Regions from separate parts of the Kurthia sp. FSL E2-0154 genome, predicted to be linked through region 1. Evidence: riboswitches for the same ligand, from Rfam matches in the RefSeq annotation. Region 1 holds a riboswitch; the other holds the start of a gene.
The links. A riboswitch is a leader RNA that binds a small molecule or an ion and turns the genes downstream of it on or off. The one in region 1 is predicted to bind FMN.

Region 1 (15,431 bases):
GTACTTACATTCATATTATTTATGAAAAACTTTCAGAAAAATTAAAAGAGCATCAACTTTTATCGGGAAATCTCATTACGTTAAGTTTCAAAGTAGGTCACTACACATATAATCCACGAACCGAAGTGAGTTTTGATGAAATGGTTGAAGTGGCTAAAAGTGAGTCCTTAATTAATGAAATTTAAAATGATAATTCTTTTCTTGACAGGTTTGCTTATAATAAGTTGTTTTCCCGAGACAATAAAAGCGCAAAGTCAAAAAAAGCCTACTATTCTAATTTTATATGATATTTCTTCTCCTGTTGAACAAACAACGATACATCGTGTAGATGCATTACTGTCATCTTACGGTGAAACAATTGTAGAATCTAGAGCTAGTGCTACAGAAAAACAAATTAAACAAGCATCAACGGTTATATATATTGGTATGAATCAAGTAGAGATTCCAAAGAAACAGCGTGAATGGATAAATAGTTTTTCACATCAAAAATTATTTATTGGATATAATGCAAATCAATTTCATGAATTTAATCAATTAAAATTTAATGGGAAAAGTAATCTTGTTAAAGTTGGAAAACAAACATTAGCCAAGCGAATTAGTTTTTTAAAAACAACCTCACCTTATAAAAAAGTAATTGAAGGACAAACAATCAATGGCGTACATCCTGTATTGCTAAAAAATGATAAAAGTTATTATTTATCATTAAATCAATGGACAGATGAATTTCAGTGGTACTTACAGCCGTATATTGCTGAAAATACAACATGGTTTAAACCACCAAAGCATAAAGCATGGATCATCATTAGTGGTATTCAACCATCTACATCACCAAAGCGTTTAAAACAAACAACAGATATATTGAAAAAGCGACAAATACCTTATGCGCTGGCTGTAGCAGCAGTGGAGTACACAAATAATCAAAAAGGGATTAATAAATTAGAAGAGGCAAAAGAGTTAAAGAAAGAACTTCAAAATCAGCAAGCACAGGGCGTGCCAATCATTGCAAATGGTTATGGTTTATCGTATCGAATGGACGATAAAGTGCAACATGAATTTTGGGACAGTCGATTCAACCAACCAATTACTGCTTTGAATAGTGCGCAAGCTGAGAAGGCTTACTCGCTAGATGCCTTTTCTTCAATTGAAGCATTTAATAAAGAACGTGAAAAAATTGGTCGGACTGAAAAAGAGTATACAGCAAAGCGTATTGAAGATGCTGTAACTGAACTTGTAAATGCCAAATTGTATCCAATTGCATTTACAATCGAAAACGATCATGCAAGTTCCTATGTATATGAAGAAATTTCAAAACATTTTTCACTTTTCTTTGGTGCACTCCAATACAATGATAATTCTAGTGAAGATACAGGGGTTCAACCGCTTATTACGAAACCGGCCTATATGAATCATTTACAAGTCTATTCTACAAATATAAAACCCGTTATAAATGGATTAGAAGGTGAACCAACACTTGTTCATGAGTTGAAAGATTTGTTGAAAATAAAAGGCTCTATGGCAGGGATAAAGATAAATATGCAGCTTAATCCTAAAACCATTGAACGTACATTGGATATTTTTGAATCATTCCCACAATTTGAATGGCAAAATCTGCGTGAAGTTAAATCAGACGTACAGATAAAACATATTACAATACAGCAAACTGCCAAAGGAGCGCTTGAGGTAAAGCAGCAAAAAAAATACCTCGATTTCATTAAGAAAAAGTGGCAAACAAGTCCTTTTGAATTTTCACTTTGGGTACTATTTTGGATTGTATTTTTATTTGTACTTATTTTTTTCTTAAACGTTATTCGCTTACGATTCACATTGAAAAAACGATTATTTGAGGAGAGGAAACCAAATGGCTAATATACTTTTTTTTACCGCTTTAATTTTAATTTGGGTTATGCTCCTCTATCACATGTTTTTAATGCAAGGAGGATATCGTCATTACCGTACGTATGAACGTGTGATTCCAGAGTGGGAAAAAAATATGATTGATTTACCTACAGTTAGTATATTTATTCCCTCACATAATGAAGAGGTAGTTATGGAGCAAACATTGACTGCTATGTCACGATTATATTACCCGAAAGATAAGCTTGATATTATTGTCATCAACGATAATTCTTCAGATCGTACAGGCGAAATTGCACAAGAATTTGCGGATCGCTATCCATTCATTCGCGTATTAGAAACAAAACCACCGAATAAAGGGAAAGGGAAATCTTCTGCATTGAATGAAGCTCTAGCTAATTCAACAAGTGAGATTATTTGTGTATATGATGCAGATAACACACCAGAGAAAAAAGCTGTTTGGTATTTAGTAATGGGTCTTATAAATGACCCAAAAGCGGCCGCAATGGTCGGTAAGTTTCGCGTAATCAATGCCGCAAAAACATGGTTAACCCGATTTATTAACATTGAAACGATTTGTTTTCAATGGATGGCACAAGGTGGACGTTGGAAATGGTTTGGTGTCGCAACGATTCCAGGCACTAACTTTGCGATTCGTCGCTCGGTTATTGAAGAACTTGGCGGTTGGGATGTAAAGGCGTTAGCAGAAGATACGGAATTAACGATTCGTGTTTACAATCTTGGTTATCATATTCGATTTTTCCCTAAAGCCATTACATGGGAACAAGAACCTGAAACACTCGGTGTATGGTGGAAACAGCGAACACGCTGGGCAATGGGAAATCAATACGTTGTCTTAAAGTTTTTACGGCAATTCGCAACATTAAAAAGAAAACGTATTATTTTTGATTTATTTTATTTCTTCTTTACGTACTTCCTTTTCTTTTTCGGTGTTATTCTTTCAAATGGTTTATTTATCGTTAATCTCTTTTATGATTTGAATTTAGCTATTGGAAATGTAGCGATTGCCCTTTGGATTCTCGCTTTCCTATTATTCTTAGGTGAAGTAATGATTACACTAAGTATCGAACGAAATGAGATGAATCGAAAAAACTTTTTCTACGTAATCCTGATGTATTTTACGTACTCACAAATGTGGATTGCACTTGTTGTATATTCACTGTACCAAGAAATAAAACGCGCCATATTCAAAGAAGAAGTCAAATGGTATAAAACGGAACGCTTTAGCCAGAAAGACCAAGGAGGTAAAAAAGATGATTAAACAATTCTTTGGGTTTGTAACACTCGCCTTCCTATCGTTTATGTTTTTTAATATAACCGTTTCAGCAAAGGAAGTTAAAAAAGAACCAATTACAACTACCGCGATTAATTTACAAGGTGTTTCTGATTCATTTACGTATAATTACTATTTAGCAGAAGATGCACAAAAGGGGAAGAATCAACTTGTTTTGGATGTAGAGCATAGTTCACTGCTCATATCACCGTCATCTTTAACGATTCGAGTAGATGGAGAAAATCAAAAAACAGTAAAATTAGATGGAAATAAAGTGAAAACCACTGTTCAATTAGATTTAAAAGGAAAAGCACTAAAAAAAGGGGCGCATGAAATAACAATCGTCTTTTATGGCATTATTAAGCAAGGTGTCTGTGTTGAAAATAATACATCAGGAAACTGGTTACGTATTAACCCAGCATCATACCTTCAAATTCAGGGAGATGTCACAGCAGGTGAATTAATGTTACAAGACTACCCATCTAAATTTACATCATTCCAATCAAAAACAGATGTTGTCATTCCAGACGATGCAGATGTTAACACGATGGATGCAGCCTTAAAAATAGTTAGTTATTTAAAAAAGCAAGCGGCAAATCAAAATCAAATTGCATTAGTAAAAGAGAAAGATTTTGAAAATCGTCAAACGAATAAAATCATTGTCGGTGTTATGAAAGATTTTAAAACAGAATCAGTTCAAAATATTTTAAAACGTATGAATGTCAAAACGACAGACAATACCATTCAGCTTCAAACAGCACAGGAAAAAATTAAAAAAGTAAATCGTAATATCTTAGTCGTAACAGCAGTAAATACAAACGATTTAGACGCTAAAATTGAAGTGGTATCGAATCAAGAATTTGTTTCGCAATTAAGCGGAAAAGCACTGGCAATTGGAGAACAGCCGAAACAACCTGTGCGTGAATCAGGAATGGTTACATTTGAACAAATGGGAATTCAAAATCTTGAAATTTCCAATGTAGCGTACGAATCTGGACACTATTATTACTATTTACCACAAGATTTTGATGAAGAAAAAGCAATTACAGCAACATTAAAACTAAAAAAATCATCTATTTTAGATGCGAAACAAGCAGAACTTGTAATGGAAGTAAACGGTGTTCCACATGCGATTACGCTTAAAGAAATTAAACAAGATGAAGGTTTTTTTGAAATCAATGTCCCAATTGAAAAGAATGCGCTTAAAAATAACTATCTACTAGATATTCAATTTAAGTTAAATGGTTCAAATACGAATAATCCATGTACAACAAACGATCAAGAAAAATGGTTATTTATTTCTAAAGAAAGTACATTAAATTTTTCAACAACAGATAATGATCGACAAGCTGTCGCTAGTTTAACAAGCTATCCAGGAATCTTTACGAATACACGTCAAGGAACATATATCATCATTGAAAGTACAGAAAAAGTAGCATTAGAGGACTTGAATGCACTATACACATCTTCTGCTCTAAGTACTTCAGCACCGAACTACGAATTAAAAACAGCTGATGCGATTCAAAAAGAAGATTTGAAAGGACATCATCTGATCTTCGTAGGTGAGGCAGGGAACTTACAAGATGATTTAAATAAGAAAAATCCATTATCGATGAAAGATAATCAACCTGATTTTGCTAAAGACGGTTTTGTAAAAGAGACAATCACACGCTACGCCACGATTCAAAAGAATCCTTGGGACGACGGATATCTAGCATTACAGTTCAACCGAGAAGCAAATAGTCAAAATCAAATTACACCAAAATTTTTACGACAAATTCAAGATTTATCAGCAGATGCGTCAGTTGCTGTACAAAATAAAGAACAGCAAACATTTACGAATCGCGCGCAATATAGCGTAGAAAAACAAAAAGAAGCAACACCTAAGCAATCTCAAAATGTATTAAAATGGTCCTCTGTTTTAATGTTTATTGGTTTACTTGCAGTGATTGGTGTCATTTTATATCTCGTGTTCAAACGTAGCAAAAAGAAATAGATTTTTAAGTAAGTGAATAAATATAAACAAAGTAGAAATTACAATAAAATGTAGTTTCTACTTTTTATAGTTTAAAGAGATTTTTATGGAATGTGTTGGGAGTTTCAATTTGTCTTGTCAGTGGAATGTGTAAGTAGTTGATGAAAAGGGAGGAAACATCTGTGAACTTAACACAAGGCAATAAAATTGTTTTAATTGGTGCTGGAGCAGTTGGCTCAAGTTATGCTTATGCAGTAGTCAATCAAGGAATTAGTGATGAACTAGTTATTGTGGATGCAAATGAAAAAAAAGCGACAGGTGATGTATTAGATTTACAAGACGGTATCGTTTATGCACCATCCTCTATGAAAATTCGTTTTGGAGATTTTGATGAATGTGCAGAAGCGGCGATTGTTGTTATTTGTGCAGGAGTAGCCCAAAAGTCAGGTGAGACACGTATTGACTTGGTACACAGAAATATAGCAGTATTTGAAGAAATTGTCTCAAAAATTATGGATACAGGATTTAATGGCATTATTATTGTCGCAACTAACCCAGTAGATATCTTGGCATATGCGACATGGAAATTTTCTAAATTACCAAAAGAACGTATTTTAAGTTCAGGTACTATCTTAGATTCCGCTCGACTTCGCAATATATTAGGTAGAGAATTTCAAACAGCACCGACTAGTATTCATGCATATATTATCGGTGAACATGGTGATACACAATTACCTTATTGGAGTGGAGCTACGTTATACGGTCAAAAAATCGCATTAAAATTATCAGATGAACGAAAAGAAGCGATAGGTATTGAAGTACGTGATGCAGCTTATAAAATTATTGACTCAAAAGGTGCAACCTTCTACGGTATTGCGATGGGGCTTGCGCGTATTACAAAAGCCATTTTACGCAATGAACAAGTCGTTCTACCTGTAGGCGCGTTACAAAGTGGGGAAAATGGACATGAAGATGTATTTACAGGTGTACCATGCCTCATTAATCGTCAAGGTGTTGAGAAAGTATTTACATTAGACTTAGATGCAGATGAACGTGAAAAATTTGATGCATCCGTTAAAGCACTAAAAGATATTCAAGCATCTATTTGGTCTTCATAAAAATAGGGTAGGTGAACGCATCGTATGTTAGTCGAACAATATAACCCTTTTGGTCAAATTGGCATAACCGTTCTCGTATCGATTATTCCTATCCTTTTATTTTTAATCTGTCTAACCGTTTTAAAAATGAAAGGCATTACAACAGCTTTAATTAATCTAGTTGTGACCTTTGTGTTAGTATATGGTTTCTTTCATTTATCTTTTGGAAATGGCGTCGGAAGTATTATTCAAGGTATCATTCAAGGGCTTGTACCAATCGGTTATATTATCGTTATGGCTGTTTGGCTGTATAAAATTTCTGTGAATTCAGGAAAATTTGATGTTATCCGTAGTTCGATTGCTGGAATTTCACATGACCAACGTATTCAATTACTACTCATTGGCTTTTGTTTTAATGCCTTTTTAGAAGGTGCAGCAGGATTTGGTGTTCCAGTTGCAATCTGTGCAGTACTTCTCATGTCACTCGGTTTTAAACCACTACAAGCAGCTATGCTTTGTTTGATTGCAAACGGTGCTTCAGGCGCTTTTGGTGCAATTGGTATTCCAGTCGGGATTATCGATACATTTGATTTACAAGAAGGAATCTCATCTTTAGATGTATCACGTATGACAGCTTTAACACTACCTCTGATCAATCTCTCCATCCCATTTTTAATGGTCTGGCTTGTTGATGGATTTAAAGGTATTAAAGAAACCATGCCAGCCATTTTAACAACAGGTATCACATATGCTGTATCACAAGCACTATTTACCATCTTTTTAGGACCAGAAATTGCGGATATCGTACCGCCAATTTTAGCAATGGGCGCACTTGCGTTACTTTGTAAAAAATGGTCACCGAAAAACACATTCTTCCTCAGTGGACATGACTTGGAATACGAAAAACATACAGCAAAAGACATCATCAAAGCATGGTCACCATTCTATCTCCTTACACTTTTCATTTTAATTTGGAGCTTACCAGCCTTTAAAGGTCTATTTGCTGAAGGTGGCGCCTTATCTTCACTTGTTGCTAATTTTACCATTCCGGGTTCTGAAATTAATATGTCACTCGACATTATTGGGGCTACTGGCAGTGCACTCTTAGTTGCAGTCATTGTCACGATTCTCACAACCAAAAACATGACATTCCAAACAAGTGGTCGTTTATTAAAAGAGACGGTTAAAGAGTTCTGGGTACCCATTATTATGATTTGCGCGATTATCGGTATTGCCAAACTCATGACATATGGTGGTATGACAATGGCGCTCGGTGAAGCTGCAGCAAAAACGGGAAGTGCTTTTCCATTCATCTCACCAATATTAGGATGGATTGGCGTATTCATGACGGGTTCAGTAGTAAATAATAATACGCTATTTGCGCCGATTCAAGCCACAGCAGGAGGAGCCTTATCAACTAATTCGACGTTACTCGTTGCAGCGAATACGGTAGGTGGTGTAATTGCCAAACTCGTATCACCACAATCAATCGCCATTGCAACAGCAGCCGTAGGACAGCAAGGAAAAGAATCGACATTAACGAAGATGACCTTAAAATATAGTTTAGGCTTCCTCGTATTCGTCTGTATTTGGACCTTTATTTTGTCGCTTATTTTATAAATGAATAACAAAAAAGAGATTAGGGCGTATGTGTTTAAAACACAATATGTCCTAATCTCTTTTTCATGTAAAAAAGAATTTTTAAATTGAAAAAATACCCATTTTCAAATTTTTATGTGCTATAATTCTCGCTGTGATAAATATCTAAAGGAGTTAATAACAATGAATAAAATTAGGATTATTTCGTTTCTTTTATTGATAGTAGGAATTATAAGTGTAATAACCATTCAACCAGAAGAAGCAAATGCAAAGACCTACACAATCACACCGAATAGTAAACCACTCGACCCTATGTTTCAACGATACGGTACGTATAATCAATATACGAAACACTACTATTTATTCCGTTCTTATATGAACGAATTTGAAAAGAAAAAAGGTGGCAAACTCATTATTAAAAAAGGAACGTATAACATTACAAATGCGATTTATGTTCCATCTAACGTAACATTAGAATTTCAAGACGGTGTCAAAATGGTCAAAACGACAAAAACAGGAACAAATATCATCACACCATCTGCTTCGATGTTCCAACTCGTATCACCTTCAAAAGCATTAATTGACGGTGCATATGGAAAATACAACGGTGAGAAAAATATTAAGTTTATCGGTAAAGGAACGGTCACGTTTGATATGAAATATGTTCCAAAAGGCATTACAATTATCATGGGGCATAATCAAAACGTTCTTGTTGACAATATTCAATTCCGAAACTTCAATTATGCGCACTTCATCGAACTGGACGCATCGAAAAACGTAACGATTCGCAATTCAACGTTTAAATCAGCTAATGACCCTCTAACGTCGGTGAAAGAAGCGATTAATATTGATACACCCGACCGCGAAACAAAAGGGTGGAGTCAACGCTGGAGCAAGTTTGATGCACAACCAAATACAGATGTATTAATTGAACATAATACATTCGAAAATATTCCACGTGCTGTTGGTACGCATAAATACTCAGAAAAGAAAATTCATAAAAACATTACGATTCGAAACAATACAATGAAAAACCTACGAAACGATTTTATACGCGCGCTTAATTGGGAAAACGCCATCATTGAAAACAACACATTCACACTCGAACCAACGGATCCACGCAATGAAGTTGTAAAAGGTATTTCAGCGAGTGGTGTAAAAAATATACGTATTAAAAATAACACATTTGACCATATGGCAATTGCGATGATGTTTTTCACATTCGCTAACTCGGGCGGCGGTTCAACAAACCCTGTCTATGCAGATTTAACAGAACAAAATAAAATAGATTTATTATCAAATACATATCTGAATTTGAATACACCATATATTCAAATTCGTGATAATTTACAAAGTGATGGTACGCGTAACACAGAAACGATTAAATTAGACGAGCAAACACTTCGTCAGGCGAAGTAATAACTGGATATAAAAAGAGGAATCGCGTGTAAAGCGATTCCTTTTTTTCATTATGAATTTATGATTTTTGAACGATTTCAGCATCTTTTAAAATCGTAGCAAGACGTTTAATACCGTCACGAATTACTTCGGGTGCTGAGTTTGTGTAGTTTAGACGCAGTGTATTCACATCTTTTTTCGATGTATAGAATGGATCGCCTGGTACGAATGCTACGCCGACATCCATCGCTCTTTCGAAGAATTCCATCGCTGTCATACCATTATTTAATGTAGCCCAGACAAACATGCCACCTTCAGGACGTGTGAATGCTACATTCTCAGGGAAGAGTTCTTCTAAAGCTTCCAACATCACTTTCGATTGTGCATCATATAGTTCGATGATTTTTTGAACATGCGTGTCGTATTCATTATGCGTTAAATATTCATAAATCGCATATTGTGAGAAGATGTTGGTGTGTAAGTCAGATGCTTGTTTCGCTGTTTCAATATGACGCATCAATTCTTTATTTTTTGAAATAATAAAGCCTAAACGCATACCCGGTGTAACGGTTTTTGAGAAACTACCAAGTAACACACTATTTTCTGATTTACCAGCCGCAATATATGGTAATGAATCACCTTTGAAACGTAGCTCACCGTATGGATCATCTTCTACTAAAATAATATCGCGGTCTTTAATTAATTCATATACTTCTTTACGACGTTTTGCTGTGTATGTAAGACCTGTTGGGTTTTGGAAGTTCGGCACTGTATAGATGAATTTTACATTCGGCTGATCGAGCGCAACTTTTAATTCTTCAAGATTTAACCCATCTTCTTCTAATGTAACAGGGTAGAATGACGGTTCACTCATTGTGAAGGCTTGAATCGCACCTAGATAACCAGGTTCTTCAATAATAATGCCATCACCAGGATTAATTAACACTTGAGATAATAGTGATAGTGCTTGTTGTGAACCTGTTGTTAATAGGATATCATCTGCTGTAATCCCTAAATCATGTTTACGGTTATATTTATCAGCAATATATTGACGTAGTGGTAAGTACCCATTCGTTGAAGCATACTGGAAGATTTTACTTCCATTCTCATCGATTGCACGATTGATTGCTTCTTGTAAATTTTTAAGTGGAAAAGAAATCGGATTTGGTAAACCACCTGCGAAAGAAATGACGTCTGGCGCGTCCGTAACTTTTAAAATATTTCGAATGAATGATGAGGGCGTATTTAATACGCGATTAGAATATTGCATGTGCGATTCTCTCCCTTTTTCTGACTTTTTTAAAAAGTATAGCACTCTAATGATTGAACCACAAGATATAAGTCTGTTTTGTAAACAAATAAATTTAAAAAAATAGCTAAAATAATACTTAAAGTAGAAAAAAGTGCAAATAAACGATTTTATAATTCTGATAATTCTAATTATTTCAATAGTTTATTCTATAAATTGATATGCATTGCATAATGTTACATCGTTCGTTATCCTTAATTTATTGTTGAAATAAAGGATGAATTCAATATGAAGAAACTAATTAAAATAATTGGTGCACTTGTTGTACTTTTTATTTTTTATATAACTAATAATCAATGGCTACAATTATCAAAACATACGTTACAAGTAAAAATATTACCAAAAGAAATGAATGGTTTAACAATTGTTCAAATTTCAGATTTGCACGATGCGAAATTTGGTCGTCATCAACAACGATTAATTGAACAAGTGAAAAAGCAAAAACCCGATTTAATTTTTTTAACAGGTGATTTAATTGATCGTAATAATTATAAATTAGGAAGAAGTCTAGAAGCAGTTGATGGCTTTACAAAAATTGCTCCGACTTATTTTGTCGATGGTAATCATGAAATTTCAATTAATCGAGTTAAAGAGATTCATATAGCACTCCAAAAAAAGGGGGTACATGTTTTAAATAATGAAGCAGAAACATTCCGCTACAATGGTGCGAGTATACAACTTATCGGTATTAGCGACCCGTTGTCAGGTGAAACAACAGAAGATATGCTGGCAAAAGCGCTGGTGAATGTTCCACAAGATCAATTCAAAATCTTATTAGCACACCGTTCAGAATTTGGCGAAAAATACGCGCAAGCTGGAATCGACCTTGCATACACAGGACATGCACATGGCGGACAAATTCGCTTACCATTGTTAGGTGGATTAGCCAATCACGACGCCTCGCTATTCCCAAAACACACAGAAGGAATTGAACAAGTGGAGCAGTTGCAACACGTAATTAGCCGTGGTCTAGGAAATAGTCTCTTCCCACTACGTGTCTTCAACCGCCCGGAAATCGTCGTTACAACTTTAGAATCGAAATAAATGGACGAATGATCCGTTTCGCCCTCGAATGTCCCGTTTGGACGAGCGAATGACCCGAATCAATCTACGAGTGACCCAACATCTTTAGCGAGTGACTCGTTTCGCCGGTCGAATGTTCGAATGCACACGATCCTAGTCAATTTAAGTCCCTCTCGAATTACTCAAAAGCCACGTGATCATTCTTGGTCTTTTGAGTTTTTTTTGTAAAAAATCTAGTTTTCTGAATAAATTAGTGGTATGGTATAGCTACAATTAAAAAAATCTTCGGGGTCGGGTGAAATTCCCAATCGACGGTGATGCGCGTTAGAGCGATAAGTCCGTGAGCTTTTCGAAGCAGGAGCTGGTGTGAATCCAGGACCGACAGTATAGTCTGGATGGGAGAAGACATGTAAAAATTTGTTTATGATATGAAAAATCATAGGCTTATTTAGACATACCTTTTTTCATCGACCTCATGTAAATGAAGGTCTTTTTTTGTTGTATCAAACTGAATAATCCTTCGGGGTCGGGTGAAATTCCCAATCGACGGTGATGCGCGTTAGAGCGATAAGTCCGTGAGCTTTTCGGAGCAGGAGCTGGTGTGAATCCAGAACCGACAGTATAGTCTGGATGGGAGAAGGATGTGTGAACAAAACTTGTTAAAAAGACGTATGTTAACAGGTTTATTTAGACATGACTTTTAATCATTCTTCCATAAAACTACCCTGAATTGATTCATCAATTGAGCGTAGTTTTTTATTTTGGGAAAGGAGTGGTTTGTATATTTACAGGGATTGTAGAAGAAGTGGCAACAATTCAATCGATTCGACAAGCGAATGAAAATATGGTGTTGCAAATTCAAGCAGAAAAGATTCTGGAAGACGCTGCTTTAGGTGATTCGATTGCAGTAAATGGTGTTTGCTTAACAATTGAAAAACTAGAACAGCACGCTTTTCATGCGACGGTTATGAAAGAAACCTTTCATACAACAACATTACACCGTCTACAATTACGTGAAAAAGTAAATGTTGAAAGAGCTTTGCAGTTACAGGGGCGGTTAGGTGGACATATCGTGACAGGGCATGTTGAAACGGTTGGAAAGATTCAACGAATTTTAAAAACATCAAATGAAATTCGTCTAACGATTGAAACAGAACCGAAATTCATCAAACAGATGGTTTTAAGAGGTTCTGTGACATTGGATGGGATTAGCCTAACAATTTTCGCGTTAAACGCGCGAACATTTGAAGTTTCGCTTATTCCACACACATATGAAACAACGATTTTGCATATGAAAAAAGTGCGAGATGTTGTCAATATTGAAACAGATTACATCGGAAAATATGTGCAAAGCCAAATGGCGACAATTTTAACAGAAGATTTTTTACGAAAAAATGGATTTTGAGGTGAAGGAATATGCAAGAAATAGAAGAAGCACTTCGTATCTTACGAGTGGGTGGCATGATTATCGTGACTGATTCTGAGGCACGTGAAAATGAAGGAGATCTCGTTGCATTAGCTGAAACAATTACACCTGAACAAGTAACATTCATGGCAATTGAGGGTCGTGGATTAATTTGTACACCTATTTCTGAAGAAATGGCGGCACGCTTAGCCTTAGCGCCGATGACAGTAGATAATACGGATAATCATGGAACAGCCTTTACAATTTCGATTGACCATATCGATACGACAACAGGTATCAGCGCTTATGATCGTGCCTTAACGATTCAAGCTTTAACAAGTGAACAAACCGTAGCACAAGATTTTCGTCGTCCAGGACATGTATTCCCACTTATTGCAAAAGCTGGTGGTGTATTAGAACGTGATGGGCATACGGAAGCGGGAGTTGAGTTGGCAAAGTTGTGCGATAAAAAAGAAGCAGCAGTGATTTGTGAAATTATGGGCGATGACGGACATATGCTGACAGGTGAAAATTTGATCACATTCGCTAAAAAACACGTATTACCTATCATTTCAATCGAAGCATTAAAACAATATATTGAACAAACAAAAGGAGCGTATTCAAAATGAACATGATTGAAACAACATTAATCGGAAAAGACTTAAAAATTGGGATTGTATTAGGAAGATTTAACGAATTCATCACAAATCGTTTATTAGAAGGAGCGGTAGATGGTTTAAAAAGACATGGTGTAGCAGAAGAAAATATTGATGTCGTAAAAGTACCGGGGGCTTTTGAAATTCCATATATGGCAAAACAATTAACAAATTATAAAAAATATGACGCGATTATTAGTCTTGGAACGGTTATTCGTGGTGCAACAACGCATTATGACTATGTATGTAATGAAGCTGCAAAAGGAATTGCTTCAGTATCACTTGAAACGAATGTGCCAATTATTTTTGGTGTTGTCACAACGGAGTCAATTGAACAAGCTGTAGAACGTGCAGGAACAAAAGCAGGGAACAAAGGTTATGATTCGGCTGTAGCAGCAATTGAGATGGCAAATCTTCATCGTCTATTAGAAAAATAGACTAGTGTAGATGACCTAGTATGTTTTATGCCAATAGATTGCTAGTTTCAAATCGTATAAAATGACTTGGAACCTATACTCATATAATAAACCTATATCTTTAGTTCGGAAGTCGTTGTTTTGTATAGTCAGCCTATTGAATGACAGTTATAATACTCATTTGGAAAGAGTATCCATGTTTTCAATATAGGAGGGACTATAGGGTGAGAAGAACAATAATGATTGGCGCAACGCTTATGTTAGCAATTGGAATAGGTCAAACGCCAACAATTGAAGCATCAGCAGCTACACAAATAAAGTATGTGAGTATAACAAATGGTAGCAATCTAAATGTTCGAAAAAGTGCGTCAACGAAAGCAACAACATTGGGAAAATTGCAAAACAATACGAAAGTAACCGTCATTTCAACAAAAAATGGCTGGTCAAAAATTAAGTATAAAAAAGTTTATGGTTATGTAGCGAATAGTTATTTAATAAGTAAAAGACCCATTTTAAAACCTGCTTCAACTGTAACGTATTATGTCAGTACACCAGGTATTGATTTGAATGTTCGAAAAAGTCCATCAAGTCACTCGCAAAAGCTTGGGACAATAAGAAATAAAAGTAAAATAGATGTCATAAGCTATGGGAAAGAATGGTCGAAAATTCGTTATAAAACAGGGTATGCTTATGTGGCAACAATCTATTTAACGGAAAATAAACCAGCACTTCAACCGTCTACAACAACAGTTTATTATGTGAAGACAAATGGTGTTGCATTAAATGTTCGAAAAAGCGCATCTAGTACATCGACAAAATTAGGCACTTTAAAAGATCAAACAAAAGTTGATGTTATAAGTTATGGGAAAGAATGGTCGAAAATTCGTTATCAGTCAGGTTATGGTTACGTAGCAAGTTCGTATTTAACAAAGCAGAAACCTGTTGATGGTTCATTTCAACAAATAACGGGGACATATTATGCAATTCCAGGTTTAACAACAAATTTGAACGTACGTATAGCACCAGACACAACTGCAAAAAAAATAGGTGAAATCAAGCAAAATATGAAACTACATGTTTTGGCACAATCAGATGCTTGGATGAAAATTAATTATAATGGTAAGACAGCTTATGTGAGTAAAGATTATGTATCAAAAGAAGTGAAAATAAGCTTTTCGCGTGATCAAAATCGTTCATATGAAGTATATGATGTGGAAGAAAACGGAACGATTGAAACGATTTATCAAAAGCAGGAAAAAGGGATTGTGAAGTGGGGGAATGTGAATCGAGGTTTTACACATACCGAAACAGCGACTTCTAAAAGTTATACATTCTTTAATTATCATACAGGATACGGATTTGCAATCAACACACCAATCTTTAAAGGTGCAACATCTGGTAGCCT
Region 2 (15,431 bases), 630 kb from region 1:
CCTATGCTTCAAAAGCTTTCTCATCAGTAGCGATTTATCAAGTGGCTGCACAGGAAGGGTTATCGGTGGATGTCGTGTCAGGTGGAGAACTATATACAGCTTTAAAAGCTGGATTCCCAAGTGCTAAAATCCATTTCCATGGCAATAACAAATCACTAGAGGAATTACATCAAGCATTCGATTCAAAAATCGGTTGTATCGTCATTGATAACTTCTATGAAATTGAAAAATTAAAAGAATTAGCAACAGTAAAGCAACAGAAGATGGATGTATTAATTCGTGTAACACCAGGTGTTGAAGCACATACACATGATTTTATTACAACAGGTCAAGCTGATTCGAAATTCGGGTTTGACTTAAGCAATGGTCAAGCAGATGAAGCTTTTCAACAGCTTTATCAACATGACTTCCTTCAATTAAAAGGCATGCACTGTCATATTGGCTCGCAAATCTTTGAAACAGAAGCATTTAGCTTAGCTGCACAAAAAGTAGTAGCGAAAATGGCTGAGTGGGAAAAAACAACAGGATTCAAAGCGACAGTATTAAATCTTGGTGGTGGATTCGGTATTCGTTACACAGAAGAAGATGCACCTCTTGAGCCAGCTGTTTATGTAGATGATATGATACAAGCTGTGAAAAAAGAAGCAGCGGCACACGAAGTCGCTTTACCTGAAATTTGGATCGAACCAGGTCGTTCATTAGTAGGGGATGCTGGAACGACACTTTACACAATTGGTTCAAGTAAAGTAGTACCAGATGTACGCAACTATATCGCAATCGATGGTGGCATGAGTGATAACATTCGTCCAGCATTATATGATGCAAAATATGAAGGTGTACTTGCAAATAAGATGAATGAAAAAGCAGATACGGTTTATACAATTGCAGGAAAGTTATGTGAATCAGGCGATAAAATTATCGAAGATTTAACATTACCAAAAGCAGAAGCACATGATTTACTTGCGACATTCTGTACAGGTGCTTATGGTTATGCGATGGCAAGTAATTATAATCGTATGCCGCGTCCAGCAGTTGTTTTCGTTGAAGATGGCCAACATCAATTAGTTGTAAAAAGAGAAACAATGGAAGATTTAGTGAAATTAGATTTACCATTCACGCTAGGTGAATAATTCTGTTTTATCCTAAAAAATGGCAAAAAAGTTGCGGGATAGTAAAATTTCGTGTAGTATAGCCAAGTATATAGTTTAGGTTTAAAAAAAGAGGGATTATAATCTATGTTAAATCGATATAAAAAAACATACGAAAAAATCGCAATGGGGCTACTTTCTTTTATGCCAGATGAAAAAGATTTAAAAGTATTGCAACAAACGATTCAAAAGTATGATACCGAACAAGATTGGGAATTATATTTGTATAAGCTAGATGCCGACTACATTGGTTTAATCGGTGTGGAACGATTCGATACAGAATTGATTGTCCGTCATATCTCAGTTGACCCTTCTCATAGAGGAGAAGGAATTGGGACAACGATGGTACAAGAGTTAGCAGAGCAAAATCCTACTTGTCGTGTAAGTGCTTGTCAATTGACTAAGCCATTTATCGAAAAATGTCTTCATACAAAAGAAGAAGCAGACATTCACGTATAATGTCTGCTTCTTTTCATGTTTAGCGTTGTTTTGTAGCGAGTGCCAACTCACGCGCTTCAATGACTTCTGTCCGGTCACGTAAGCGGTGTTTATTCAATAAATAGTCTGGATCAATTACAGGAAGCTGTTCTATCTCATTTTGAACCACTTCTTTTAATAGATGATCTGTTATATCAATTGAAAAAGTTTTAAAACGAGCGCCTTCAGTAATAGCGAGTCTTGTCTGTTCAATTTGATGTAGCAAGTCATCATAGTCGATTTTTTCAGCGAAAGGCGTAGTTCGTGCTGCATGCAATAACGCGTGACTTCGTACCAATAACGTTTTTGCACCGCGGCTATTTCCTCGGCGCCAATGATATAAACCCGTCGCAAGTTGAATATAACCTACAAGTGGATGTTTACGCTCTCTTTCTGCAATCTCCTTCCAATAATCTTCTAATACTTCATGGCATTCAAAAAAATCTTGATTCCCGTTGAAATATGTGAGAAATTGGACGAATGCAGGATGGTTCATCGGGTGCATTTTATTCACCTTTCCTCTATACTAAATTTGATATGAATGTTAGGTGGTTATCATATGTCTTATGAAGTGAAAGTAGAGGCCTTTGAAGGACCTCTCGATTTATTATTACACTTAATTCATCGTTTGGAAATTGATATATATGATATTCCAATGCGTGAGATTACAGCTCAGTATATGGAACATATTCGTGCAATGCAAGTACTTGAATTAAATGAAGCAAGTGAATATTTAGTAATGGCAGCGACATTACTTGAAATTAAAAGTAAAATGCTCTTACCTGTTCATGAAGGTGAGTTCGATGAAATTGATATTGACGATGATTTTACCGATCCTCGTGACGAATTAGTGGCAAAACTGATTGAGTATCGCAAATACAAAGAAGCTGCTTTAAAATTAAAAGAAAAAGAAGAAGAACGTGTTCAAACTTATACACGTCCGCCAAGTGACTTATCCGACTATATGCAAGATGAACAGATGCAATTATTTGATACAAGTGTGAACGTTTATGATTTAGTCGCGGCTTTTCAAAAAATGTTACGTCGAAAACGTTTAAAAGCACCACTAAGTACACGAGTAGCTAAACAAGGCGTATCGATTCGACAACAAATGCAGTCGATTGTGGAACGACTAAAACAAGCAAAACAACCGCTTGATTTTTATGATTTATTTGAATCAGATGATAAACCGACGCTTGTTTTAACGTTTTTATCACTACTTGAATTAATGAAGCGTCAAATGGTCATGGTGGAACAACAACAAAATTTTGAACAACTATTTGTTATTTTAAAAGAAGGAGATGTCGATGATGCAACATTCGAATCCATTGATGAGTAAAATTGAAAGTCTTCTCTTTGTCATTGGTGAAGATGGCTTAACTATTTCACAACTAAGCCAATTAACAGAGTCGACAGAACAAGAATTAACAGAAGCACTTCACTCTATGATGAATCAATATGAATTAGATGCTTCAAGAGGGATTACATTAAAAGAGATTGCAGGTACATATCAACTCGTATCAAAGCTTGAAAATGTTGAAGTGATTGAAAAGTTGGTTGAAAATCCACCAGCACAATCACTATCGCAAGCAGCGCTCGAAGTGTTAGCGATTGTCGCTTATAAGCAGCCCATCCCTCGTGTTGAAGTAGAAGAGTTGCGTGGTGTAAAGTGTGAACGCGCACTGCACACGCTTAATCAAAAAGGACTTATTCAAGAGGTAGGACGTGTTGAGGGAACGGGTCGCGCTATTTTATATGGTACGACAAAAGAATTCCTAAATTACTTTGGTCTAAAAAATATAGAGGAACTACCTCCTTTAGAAGAACAAGATCAATTACCGGAAGACGGACAAGATTTATTCATGTCAAAATTCCAAGAAGCTTTTTTAGAAGAAGCAAATCAATCATAATAACAAAACAAAATCAGGATGAATTCCTATGAGGTGAATAGAATGGAAAGACTACAAAAAGTAATTGCACACGCAGGTGTTGCATCAAGAAGAAAAGCAGAACAACTAATTTTAGAAGGTAAAGTAAAAGTGAACGGCGTCGTTGTACGTGAACTAGGTACAAAAGTGACAAGCTCAGATCAAGTAGAAGTTGAAAACGTAAAAATCGAATCAGAGAAAAAAGTATACTATTTACTATATAAACCACGTGGTGTCATCTCAGCTGTATCAGATGACCGTGGACGTAAAACAGTTGTCGATTTATTCCCAGAAGTAGAAGAACGTATTTTCCCAGTTGGTCGTCTAGACTATGATACATCAGGTGTTCTGTTATTAACGAATGATGGAGATTTTGCGAATAAATTAACGCACCCTCGTTATAACATTGATAAAACGTATGTAGCGAAAATTAAAGGTGTTTTACGTCGTGAAGAAATTCGTCAACTTGAAAAAGGTGTCATGTTAGAAGATGGCAAAACAGCGCCAGCTCGTGTGCGTATTATTTCTTCTGATGTAAAATTAGACAAATCAATTGTCGCAATTACAATTCACGAAGGACGTAATCGTCAAGTTCGTCGTATGTTTGAAGCAGTAGGGCACCCTGTAAGTAAATTAAAGCGTGAAGAATTTGCTTTCTTAACACCAATTGGTCTAAATGCAGGGGAATCACGTGAATTAACAGCACATGAAGTAAAGCAACTTCGCGTGTTAGCTGAAACAGGTAAAATCGGGTAATCGTCAATTCGTCTATAAGGAGGTAATGGAATAAATGCAACGAAAGAGAAAAAGATTATTCATTCGTTCCATTATTTTAGCCGTCCTCGTAGCAGCAATTAGTTATACAGTGTATGTCACCGCTACGGGTGGTTCAAAAAAAGTCGTCAAAGAAGGCGACCAAGCACCAAACTTTGTATTAACAGATTTAAACGGGAAAAAACATCAACTGTCTGATTATAAAGGTCGTGGCGTTCTTCTGAATTTTTGGGGAACGTGGTGTCCGCCTTGTAAAAAAGAAATGCCTGCTTTAAATGAAGCATATAAAGCATTTGAAGATAAGGGTGTACAAGTAATTAGTATTAATATTGCGCAATCTGATTTTGAAGTACGTGATTTTGTGTCTTCTTATGGACTGGATTTTCCAATGACGATTGATCAGACAAAATCCGTTATGCGTGCGTACAATGTAGACCAATTACCTGCTACATTTTTAATTGATTCTAAGGGGAAAATTAAGCGCATTCTAACATATGGAATTACAGAAAAAGAATTTAAACAGTATATGGAGAGCATTCAACCTTAAATAAGGGAGTTTTCTAAATATGAAAAAAATTGTATGTGCGTGTAGTTACGAAAATCCAGAAGGGACACACCTCTGTGCGCAGTGTGGCAGACCGCTAACAAAAGAAGATGAAGAAAAAAAGGTCGTTGATATGCGTTATGATGGAACAGCCATTCGTTCTAAAACGTATAAAAAATCTTTTATAGACCGAATATGGAATTTCTTTTCAAGCGTCAAAGTAGGCGTATCGCTCATCGTTATTACGCTCGTCCTCGCTGCTATTGGTACATTTTTACCACAGATTATGTTTGTATCCGTCCCACCAGGTATGGAAACAATCGATGTTTATGAAGAAAAGTATGGCTTTTTCGGTAAAATCTATTATGTATTAGGATTTTCAAATATTTATGCTTCTTGGTGGTTCCAAACAATTGTCGGGATGTTAGCTGTCTCGATTATTATCGCTAGTCTTGATCGTGGTATTCCACTTTATAAAGCTCTAAAACACCAACGTGTGCGTCGCCATGCGTCGTTTATGAAGCGTCAGCGTCTTGTATCTGAAACAGTAGAAGATGAAAAACAGGCTGCTGAAACATTTGAATTAGCAGAGCAAACGCTAAAATCAATGCGCTATCATGTCAAAAGAGAACAAGGTGCATTACTGGCTGAAAAAGGACGTTTTTCTCGTTTTGGACCGTATATCAATCATGTTGGGTTAATTATTTTCATATCAGGTGTCATGTTGCGCTTAATGCCTGGTTTTTATGTAGATGAAAGCCTCTGGGTGCGCGAAGGAGAAACAACTGCCATTCCAGGTGTAGAAGGTTATTACATAAAAAATAATCAATTTATTTTAGAAACATATGATGAAAAAGATTTAAAAGGACAAGATTCTGAGCGAGTAGAACAAGCGATTAATACACGCGCTAAAAACTATCAGACAGATGTGACCTTGTATAAAGAAGATGGCACACCTTTAGCAGGTGATACAGCTGATTTACAAAAAATCGGTCAATATAGTATTCAAGTGAATAAACCATTAAAATACGATGGTTTTGCTTTATATCAAACAGATTTCAAGCAAGATGAATTGAAGACGATGACGTTTGATTTAGTTAATAAAACAAGCAAAAAATCTTTAGGGCAAATTACGATTGACTTACGTAACCCGAAAAAAGAATATGTAATTAACAAACAAACAAAAGTAGCACTACAAAAATACTATCCAGATTTTACTGAATTTAAAGATGGTGAACCTCAAACAGCTTCATCTATTCCAAACAATCCAGCTTTTATTTTTAAGATGATAACACCTGAACAGCCAAAGGGTGAAACAAGTTTTGTAGCAATTCGCCAAACATTAGAGCCATTTGGAGAAACAACATATAAAATGAAGTTCCAATCTGTTGAAACGCGAGACGCTTCGAATCTAACTGTTCGAAAAGATAAAACATTACCGATTTTGTTAGTCGGAGGTATTATTTTTATGATTGGTGTAACAATGGGTTCTTATTGGAGTCATCGTCGTATCTGGTTGCAACGAACAGAAGATGGTCGTGTGTTACTTGCAGCGCATACGAATAAAAATTGGTTTAGCATGAAAAAAGACGTAAGTGAAGTATGCACATCTGCGCATTTAACAGACTATCATGATCAGCTAGAGGAGAGAGAGAAACAATGAATCTATTAGATCTTAGTGGGACATTACTATTAATCGCTTTCATCGCTTATTTACTTGCTATTTTGTTATTTGGTGGTGCGATTCGCCATAAACAACGCGATGTTTCTACCTCAAATAAACATTGGGGTAATGCTGCGATGGTTGTGACGATCATTGGGTTTATAAGCAATGTCTTGTATTTTATTACACGTTGGATTTATGCAGAACATGCGCCTGTTAGTAATATGTTCGAATTTGCCACAGCCTTTGGTATGTTTATTGTTGGTGCGTTTTTAATTATGTATTGGATGTACCGTTTAGCAACACTTGGTATCGTAGCTCTTTCAATTGCAGTGCTACTCATCGCATTTGCAAGTATGTTCCCAAGTGACGTGACACCATTGATTCCAGCACTAAAATCATATTGGTTAACTATCCATGTTATTACGACGGTAATTGGCGAAGCCATCTTAGCGATGAGTGCTGTAGCAGGTCTCGTTTACTTACTTAAAACAGTATCATTTAAAAAGCCGAGTAAGGAGCGCTTCTGGTTAGAAGTTGTGATGTATAGTCTAGTAGTCGTGATTGGTTTTGTTGTTGTAACTGCAATTTTTAGTAGTATGCACTATGATGCGGAATTTAGTTATATTGATACAGAACAACAACAAGTGGAAATTACGTATAACACGCCACCGCTATTCGGTATGCATGAAAGTAGGGCATTAACGCCTGAGCGCATGCAACCACTTATGGATATGCCAGCTAGCATTAATGCGAAAAAGTTAACAACCGTCGTTTGGTCATTTATCGTCGGTACGATTTTATATGGATTATTGCGTTTATTCTGCCGAAAACCTTTGGCGCAAGTCGTACAACCACTTGTAAAACAGACGAACATTACATTGATGGATGAAATCGGATACCGAGCTGTATTAATCGGATTCCCTGTTTTCACGCTAGGTGCACTTGTCTTTGCGATGATTTGGGCGCAAGAAGCATGGACGCGTTTCTGGGCGTGGGATCCAAAAGAAGTTTGGGCGCTCATTACATGGTTGTTCTATGCAGCTTTCTTACACCTTCGTCTATCAAAAGGATGGGAAGGGAAAAAATCGGCTTGGTTAGCTGTGATTGGTTTTGCAATTATTATGTTTAACTTTGTCGCAGTGAATTTAATTATCGCAGGCTTGCATTCATACGCAGAATAGTAAAAATAAAAGAGAGTAGTATTCGCTTCGAGAGGAGAGAAACTACTCTTTTTTACTCGAAAAGTAACTATGGCATAATCAGAAAGAGTCATTTAAAATAGAATATGTATGGTAAAAAAAGGATGGTTTATTCCGTTTTCCTGTTTAATTTGAACAAACGGTGGATAAAAGCGTCAAAATCGTGTCAATCCTGTGTACACTAGATGTGGTTTCCTTTTCATTTATATGGCGGGGTTGTACAATAAGATTATAAGAGTCCGGGGAGGAATTATTTGTGAGTGAACAAATTTCAATTTTAGTTGTAGATGATGAAGATCGTATTCGTCGTCTCATTCGAATGTACTTAGAACGTGAAGGATACTTAGTAGAAGAAGCAGAGAATGGTGTAGAAGCCGTAGAGAAAGCTTTAGAAAATGACTACCACTGTATCATTTTAGATATTATGATGCCAGAGATGGACGGCTTACAAGCGGCAGAAAATATTCGTGAGAAAAAGACAACACCAATTGTTTTATTAACAGCAAAAGGCGAAGAAGCGAATCGTGTACAAGGGTTTGAAATGGGTGCAGATGACTATATTGTAAAACCATTTAGTCCACGTGAAGTTGTATTGCGTATTAAAGCGATTTTACGTCGCTCAGCTGCTTACTCACCTATTTCATCTACATCGGCTTCAAAAGATTTAGTGGTCTTCCCGCATCTAACAATTGACCATGATGCGCACCGCGTTTCCGCAGATGGGGAAGAAGTGAACTTAACGCCGAAAGAATACGAATTACTTTATTTCTTAGCGAAGTCACCAGATAAAGTATTTGACCGTGAGCAGCTATTAAAAGAAGTATGGCATTATGACTTCTTCGGTGATTTACGTACAGTAGATACGCATGTAAAGCGTTTACGTGAAAAGTTAAATCGCGTATCAGAAGATGCGGCGAAGATGATTGTAACGGTTTGGGGCGTAGGTTATAAATTCGAGGTCGTAAATGACTAGAATATGGAATAGTGTTGTCGGGAAGCTATGGGTAACCATATTGCTTCTCGTTTCATTTGTACTGTTTATTTTCACAGTACTCATGCTCGAATTTTTATCGAATTTTAATACACAACAAGCAGAAAAAACATTACGCCAAGAAGCTACAACCATTGCACGAATTGTGAATGAACATGATTCGCTCGCTGCTACAGAATCCATTATTAACGATATTTTAGGAGAAGAAACGAATGCTTTAATTTCTTCTAAGCAAGGGAAGATTCAATATTCACTTCAAGAAGGGTTAAATCAAAAAGAAATTCGTGAAAAAATCATTCAAAACCATGCTTTTGACAAGGTCTATGAATCAGATGAACCGATTGTAAAAGAGATGTTATTACCATCTACAACAGATAAAGAACATATGGAGAATTATATTGTGCTCGCGTCGCCGATTAATGTAGACCAAAAAGTGCATGGTGCAGTTTTCATCTATCAAAGCCCAGATGCTGTTCATCGTACGACAAAAGAGACAACAAAAATCGTCTTCTTATCTGCTGCAATTGCTTTAGTGTTAACGACATTCTTTGCGTTCTTCTTATCAAGTCGTATTACTTCACCGCTTCGTAAAATGCGTGAAGCTGCATTTGAAGTCGCAAAAGGCAAGTTCGATTCAAAAGTACCTGTATTGAGTCGTGATGAGATTGGACAGCTTGCAACGGCCTTCAATCAAATGGGTAGACAGTTAAAGCACCATGTGGAAGTCATTAATCAAGAGAAAGAACAGTTATCGAGTATTTTAACGTCTATGACAGATGCGGTAATTACGTTTAATCGTGATCGTACAATTTTGTTAAGTAATCCACCAGCCGAATTATTATTACAAAAATGGTTCTTATCGAAAGAAGATCAGTCAAAACCATTGCCAATAGCTATCTATCATATGCTAGAACATGTACTTGATTTAGAAGAAGAACTAGAGGAAGAATTAGAAATTGATGGTGTATATTATGTCATTTCAATTAGCCCTTTATATAGTGCTGAATCAGTACGTGGTGCAGTAGCTGTTTTGCGAGATAAGACAGAAGAACATCGCCTTGATAAATTGCGTTCAGATTTCATTGCAAATGTATCACATGAGTTACGTACACCTATTTCGATGCTTCAAGGATATAGTGAAGCCATCTTAGACGGAGTTGTGTCTTCGGAGGAAGAACGCAATGAAATGATGCGTATTATTTATGATGAATCACAGCGCATGAGCCGATTAGTAACCGACTTACTCGATTTAGCGCGTATGGAATCTGGGAAGATGCGTTTATATCTCGATGATTTAAGTATTAATCAAGTATTTGAACGTATGACACAGAAGTTCGTACAGCGTGGGAAAGAAAAAGGAATCGAAGTAAGTTATGAAACAGAGTTCTCAGATGATGCGCGCGTTCAGATTGATGAAGACCGCATCGAACAAGTTGTAACGAATTTAGTGGATAACGCAATTCGTCATACAGCAAGTGGTGGGCATGTAAAGGTGCTAGCAGACCAATATGCAGGACAAGTGCGCATTCGTATTCAAGACGATGGTGCTGGTATTCCGAAAGAAGACCTTGCATATGTCTTTGAACGCTTTTATAAAGCAGATAAAGCACGAACAAGAGGTAAGGGTGGCACAGGTTTAGGTCTAGCCATTGCAAGTAATATTATTAATGCACATCGAGGCCGTATTACGGTAGAAAGCGAAGTAGATGTAGGTACAACCTTTACATTCTTCCTACCACTACCAGATGAAATTTAATGAATAAAGAAAAAGTCTTGAATTCGAGAGAAAATTCTCTTTACAATTCAAGACTTTTTTTGTATGATGAATGTGTGGAAAAAATAAATACGGTTCATCTTCGGGGCAGGGTGTAATTCCCGACCGGCGGTAATGAAGTGTTTAACACTTCTCAGCCCGCGAACCTTAACAGGTTGATTTGGTGCAACTCCAAAGCCGACAGTATAGTCTGGATGGGAGAAGGTGAAGGTACAGCGTTGTGTTCATAAAAATGAGTGAACAACGTTTATTTAATGTTACCTAATTCTCCCGCGTAGAAGTACTTCTACGTGGGAGTTCTATTTTAAATAAGCACACGCGCAGCCTTACCTCTTTTTGAAGTGATCCGCAACAAAAGGAGAAAACAGAATATGAAGAACAAGAAGTTACGTCGCATGATTGCAATTGGGATGCTAAGTAGTATTGCATTTTTACTACATTTAATTAATTTTCCAATTCCGCCATTCCCGAATTTTTTAGAGGTAGATTTCGGTGATATCCCAGCGTTAGTCGCAATGATTATTATGGGACCACTTGCAGGGATTTTAGTCGAGCTACTAAAGAATGTCATTGACTGGGTATACACAGGTAGTCCAACGGGGGTACCAGTAGGGCATATGGCAAACTTTGTAACAGGCTTATTATTTATCCTTCCAACGTACTTTGTTTATAAAAAATTAAGTACAAAAAAAGGATTGGGAATTGGTCTTGTTGTAGGTACAATCTCTATGGCAGTAGGTATGAGTGTATTAAATTACTTCGTCTTTATGCCAATGTATAATTACTTCTTAAACATGCCTGTTGAAACAGGGGCTGCATTACGTGCTACAATCGTAGCGGGTGTGCTACCATTCAATATTATTAAAGGTATTCTTGTAACAATTGTCTTCCTACTATTATTTAATGTAATGGGTAAGTGGATGACGAAAGAACGCAGAAGTTTCCAAGCATAACTAAAAAAGCTTTGGCATTTAAGAAAATGCCAAAGCTTTTTGTATGAGTTTTAATGTTGTACACGTAGTAATTGTGCATGTAATAAGCGATTGCGTACGGCAACGCCTGCTAGCGCAGATAAAACAGCTTTAATTACACCAACAAGTAAGAATGGATAGACACCGCCCATAAATGCACCAGTCCAAGATAAATCAGCACTAAATTTTAGCCAGATTGTACCGAAAGCAAGTGTTACAATCATTCCGATAATATTGGCAATGATCGCTTGTACCTTTGTAAAACCGAATTTTTCAAGGTATAAACCGATTGCTACAGCTGCTGGTAGGAAGCCGATAATATAGCCACCAGTTGGTCCTGCAACAACGCCTAGACCACCTGACATACCACTGAAGACTGGGATCCCAATTGCGCCTAGTAATATGTAAATAAATACAGATAGCGAGCCATAACGAAGTCCTAGAATTGTAACAGCTAAACCAATTGCAAATGTTTGTCCTGTAATTGGAATGAGTGGTAGTGGAATCGTAACCTGTGCAAAAATCCCGATAATTGCTGCGAATAATGCGGAAAGAATCCACATCTTCAATTGTTCATTTCTCATAAAAATCCCCTTTGTGTAAACTTATTTTAAAAGTAGTTAACCAAAATATAATGAAAAAATGAAAAAAGGTCAATACTTTTTTTGTAACATCAACGTAAAGTATATGACGTATATAACAAAAAAATATCATTTTAAAGTAACAACTTACAATAAATGTCAGAGAATTTGCAAAAAGATTAGAAATATGTATAATAAGACAAAGACGATTGAACAAATTAAAAAATAAGAAATTTGCTTCAATATGAGAAAAAATGACTGATAAAATAGAGAGGGGAAGCTTTGTGACCGAAAGGAAACTACTCAGTGCTTTCATTACATCTCTTGCTGCGTTTTTTATATTACCGATGCTATATAGTAATCAGCAAGATGATTTTTTGACTTCGGCATTAAACATTAGTATGTATTCATTTCCTTTAATTTTTACATATGGATTAATCATATCCTATGTATCGGACTTTTTTGCTTCATCCAAACGAAATATTTCAGGTGTATCTTTTTTATTCCATTCTTTACTAGGTTCAACAGTAGCTGTACCGATTTTTATTTATAGTTGGATGAATGATGAAGTTGAAACGGCGATGCAACCAGAAATTTGGACAGCAGGCTTTACATTAGGCGCGGTATTTTTCACAGCCGATGTTTCGTTAAAGTATTTAGGGAAGTATTTAGTATTAAATAGAGGAGCTTAGTTCATTCGAATGAATTGGGCTTTACGTAATTTGAAACATACATAACTAAAAGTATAGAAGTATAACATATGAAAATAGGGTGGGATATACGTGTAAAAAAACATCATCCTACATAAGCATAAGAAAAACTGGAATCGCGCTGTAGTGCGGTTCCAGTTTTTTATTGCGAACGCTAAAAAAGGAAAGTGAAATATTTGCCCAGCCTCTTCTTACGATTATTGGGAAGGTGATTTAAAGTAGTCAAAGATAAACTGTTGGAATTTTTGAGCAGCAGGTGATAAATAACGCCCTTCAGACCAAGCCATACCAATAATACGTTCAGCATTGACATCTGTTAGTGGGATTTTGGTAATACGTTTTTGATTAATTTCATCACCTTCAGGCAGAATTGATACACCAAGACCAGCGGCTACAAAGCCAGCAACGGTTGCGACTTCGTCACCTTCAAACGTAATACGTGGCTCAATATTTTTCTCTTGAAATAGCTCATCCATTTGAATACGAAGTGCATAGCCCTTTTTTAATAAGATAAAAGATTCTTGTCCGAGCTCTGTTAAAGTAATCGAATCTTTATTTGCTAGTGCATGGTTGCTTGGTACAATAGCGACCAATTTCTCGCGCCATAACTCACGCCATTCAATCGGCTTTTCTACCTCCATTTCTGCAAGTAAACAAAGATCTAAATCACCAGACTTCAATTCGAGTAATTGTAAATGTGTATGATTTTGTTTTAAAGAAAAGTGAATTTGTTCATTTTTTTTACGGAAATGTCGGATTAAATCGGGCACAACATTCGTTCCGAGGGTATGTAAGAAACCTAGTGATACTTCACCATGATTTGGATCCACAATTTGTTGAATCTCTTGCAAACCATCCTGATATTCTCGCATAATATTATGTACACGTTTTACAAATAGTTCACCGTAGCGATTGAGGCGAATTGAGCGTCCTTGACGTTCGAATAACGGGACGCCAAGCTCGTCTTCTAATCTGGCAATAGAGCGACTAAGAGCAGGTTGCGAAATGGATAATTGTTCTGCTGCTTTTGTCATATGCTGGATTTTTGCGAGCATTTGAAAATACTCCAGTTGTTGCCATTCCATCTATTTTCCCCCCTAAACTTTCATAAATGTAATCGTTCTTTGATCCGCATCATATAAACACCATTCGCGATGAAAGATGACAGAACCGACATTGATGGCATAGCGCTTTTTTGTTAAATGAATAGGCTCATTCCATTTGAAAGGTTGTGTGATTCCCTTATGGAAAAGTGCAGAATGATGGCTATGCCCGAAAAAAGTAAGTGGTTCACTATTTTTTTTAATGACAGGTGTAACATCGTCTAACCATTCAAATTGATGTCCGTGAATTAATTGAGCGCCTTCAATCTCCATTGTTTCAGGTAAAGATCCAAAAAGTGTTTGCCCAGTTACTTGCATGATGCGCAATTCTTGGTTTCCGATAATAGAAGGGAAATCAAGTAGTTGAATGAAATCATATGGTAATTTAGCAGCCACATGTAAAGGAAGCGACTGTTTTTTATGTGCTTTCTTTTTGCTAATCGTACATTCAAATAAATCACCCAAACCGATACGAATAGCAGAAGAAGCTGTTGCATCAATATGTTCTAAAACGGATTGTGTATCCTCTTTATGGGAATGTAGATCCCCTAATAAAGCATATTTCATAAAATAACTCCTTTTAATCCTCAATTAATAATAGTTTACCAAATAATTAGGTCACTTTATATAAACATGTATTTTTAAAAAAGCATAATATGGGTAAATGAGTAAAAAATAGTATAAAGAACTTGTATCAATGATATGATAGAAGTCATTATATGGGGAAAAGGACGTGTGATTGTCTGAGTTACTATTTGCAGTAGTCATGTTGTTGAGTTGCTTTATTTATCACGTTTTATTGGTGGAATAAGCGCTGCTTTTGTCATGCTAGCCATTACAGCATATGTAGCCGATGTTACAGATATTAAACAGCGTCCAAGAGCGATGGGCTATGTATCAGCCGCAATTAATACAGGATTTATCTTAGGGCCAGGAATTGGCGGTTTTTAGCGGAAATTAATATTCGCGCACCATTCTTCACAGCAGCTCTTTTAGGTTTTATTGGTGCTGTTTTTTCGATTCTGTTTTTAAAAGAACCAGAACGAGAACAAGTGCAATCTGAAAAATCAATAAAAACAGAAGCAACAAGTTTGAAAAGTTTACTACAACCAATTTTCTTTATACCTTTTTTAATTATTTTTATTTCTTCTTTTGGACTTTCGGCATACGAAACTATCTATGGATTATTTTTAGACCGTCAATTCCAATTTACAGCAAAAGATATTGCAATCTTATTGATTTTGAGTGGCGTACTTGGTACGGTATTCCAAGTCTTTTTATTCGATGGTTTAACACGGAAATTAGGAGAAATTAATTTAATTCGTATCTGTATTTTTGTCGCTGCAATAATGATGGTTTTCATGATGAATGTATCATCATTTATATCAATCTTACTTGTGACATTAATGGTCTTTTGGACTTTCGATTTAATTCGTCCAGCTTTAACAACATATTTATCTAAAGTTGCTGGTCAACAACAGGGATACATTAGTGGGTTAAATTCGTCATTTACAAGTGTAGGGAATATTGTTGGACCGATTATCGCAGGAGCATTATTTGATTAC

Region 2: it holds a riboswitch for FMN, as region 1 does, so the genes downstream of both, MHB75_RS02670 (ECF transporter S component) here and ribE (riboflavin synthase) in region 1, are expected to answer to the same signal.

Annotation. Positions count from the first base shown of each region.
Region 1 covers NZ_JBBOPO010000001.1:1,182,558-1,197,988, reverse strand. The annotation lists gene MHB75_RS05835 (GGDEF domain-containing protein) at 1-185, shown strand, start outside; gene MHB75_RS05830 (DUF2334 domain-containing protein) at 202-1,866, shown strand; gene MHB75_RS05825 (glycosyltransferase family 2 protein) at 1,859-3,136, shown strand; gene MHB75_RS05820 (cellulose biosynthesis cyclic di-GMP-binding regulatory protein BcsB) at 3,129-5,144, shown strand; gene MHB75_RS05815 (L-lactate dehydrogenase) at 5,306-6,241, shown strand; gene MHB75_RS05810 (L-lactate permease) at 6,266-7,840, shown strand; gene MHB75_RS05805 (right-handed parallel beta-helix repeat-containing protein) at 8,003-9,238, shown strand; gene MHB75_RS05800 (aminotransferase-like domain-containing protein) at 9,297-10,487, opposite strand; gene MHB75_RS05795 (metallophosphoesterase) at 10,755-11,570, shown strand; FMN riboswitch at 11,827-11,960, shown strand; FMN riboswitch at 12,062-12,195, shown strand; gene ribE (riboflavin synthase) at 12,322-12,954, shown strand; partial or broken gene ribB (3,4-dihydroxy-2-butanone-4-phosphate synthase) at 12,966-13,550, shown strand; gene ribH (6,7-dimethyl-8-ribityllumazine synthase) at 13,580-14,047, shown strand; gene MHB75_RS05775 (SH3 domain-containing protein) at 14,251-15,431, shown strand, end outside.
Region 2 covers NZ_JBBOPO010000001.1:553,502-568,932, forward strand. The annotation lists gene lysA (diaminopimelate decarboxylase) at 1-1,130, shown strand, start outside; gene MHB75_RS02620 (GNAT family N-acetyltransferase) at 1,236-1,607, shown strand; gene MHB75_RS02625 (DUF309 domain-containing protein) at 1,627-2,130, opposite strand; gene MHB75_RS02630 (segregation/condensation protein A) at 2,185-2,964, shown strand; gene scpB (SMC-Scp complex subunit ScpB) at 2,936-3,535, shown strand; gene MHB75_RS02640 (pseudouridine synthase) at 3,578-4,309, shown strand; gene resA (thiol-disulfide oxidoreductase ResA) at 4,344-4,874, shown strand; gene resB (cytochrome c biogenesis protein ResB) at 4,894-6,534, shown strand; gene ccsB (c-type cytochrome biogenesis protein CcsB) at 6,531-7,718, shown strand; gene MHB75_RS02660 (response regulator transcription factor) at 7,993-8,709, shown strand; gene MHB75_RS02665 (ATP-binding protein) at 8,702-10,483, shown strand; FMN riboswitch at 10,576-10,711, shown strand; gene MHB75_RS02670 (ECF transporter S component) at 10,873-11,454, shown strand; gene MHB75_RS02675 (biotin transporter BioY) at 11,505-12,056, opposite strand; gene MHB75_RS02680 (hypothetical protein) at 12,338-12,745, shown strand; gene MHB75_RS02685 (LysR family transcriptional regulator) at 12,961-13,848, opposite strand; gene MHB75_RS02690 (metallophosphoesterase family protein) at 13,861-14,433, opposite strand; gene MHB75_RS02695 (MFS transporter) at 14,644-14,817, shown strand; gene MHB75_RS02700 (MFS transporter) at 14,868-15,431, shown strand, end outside.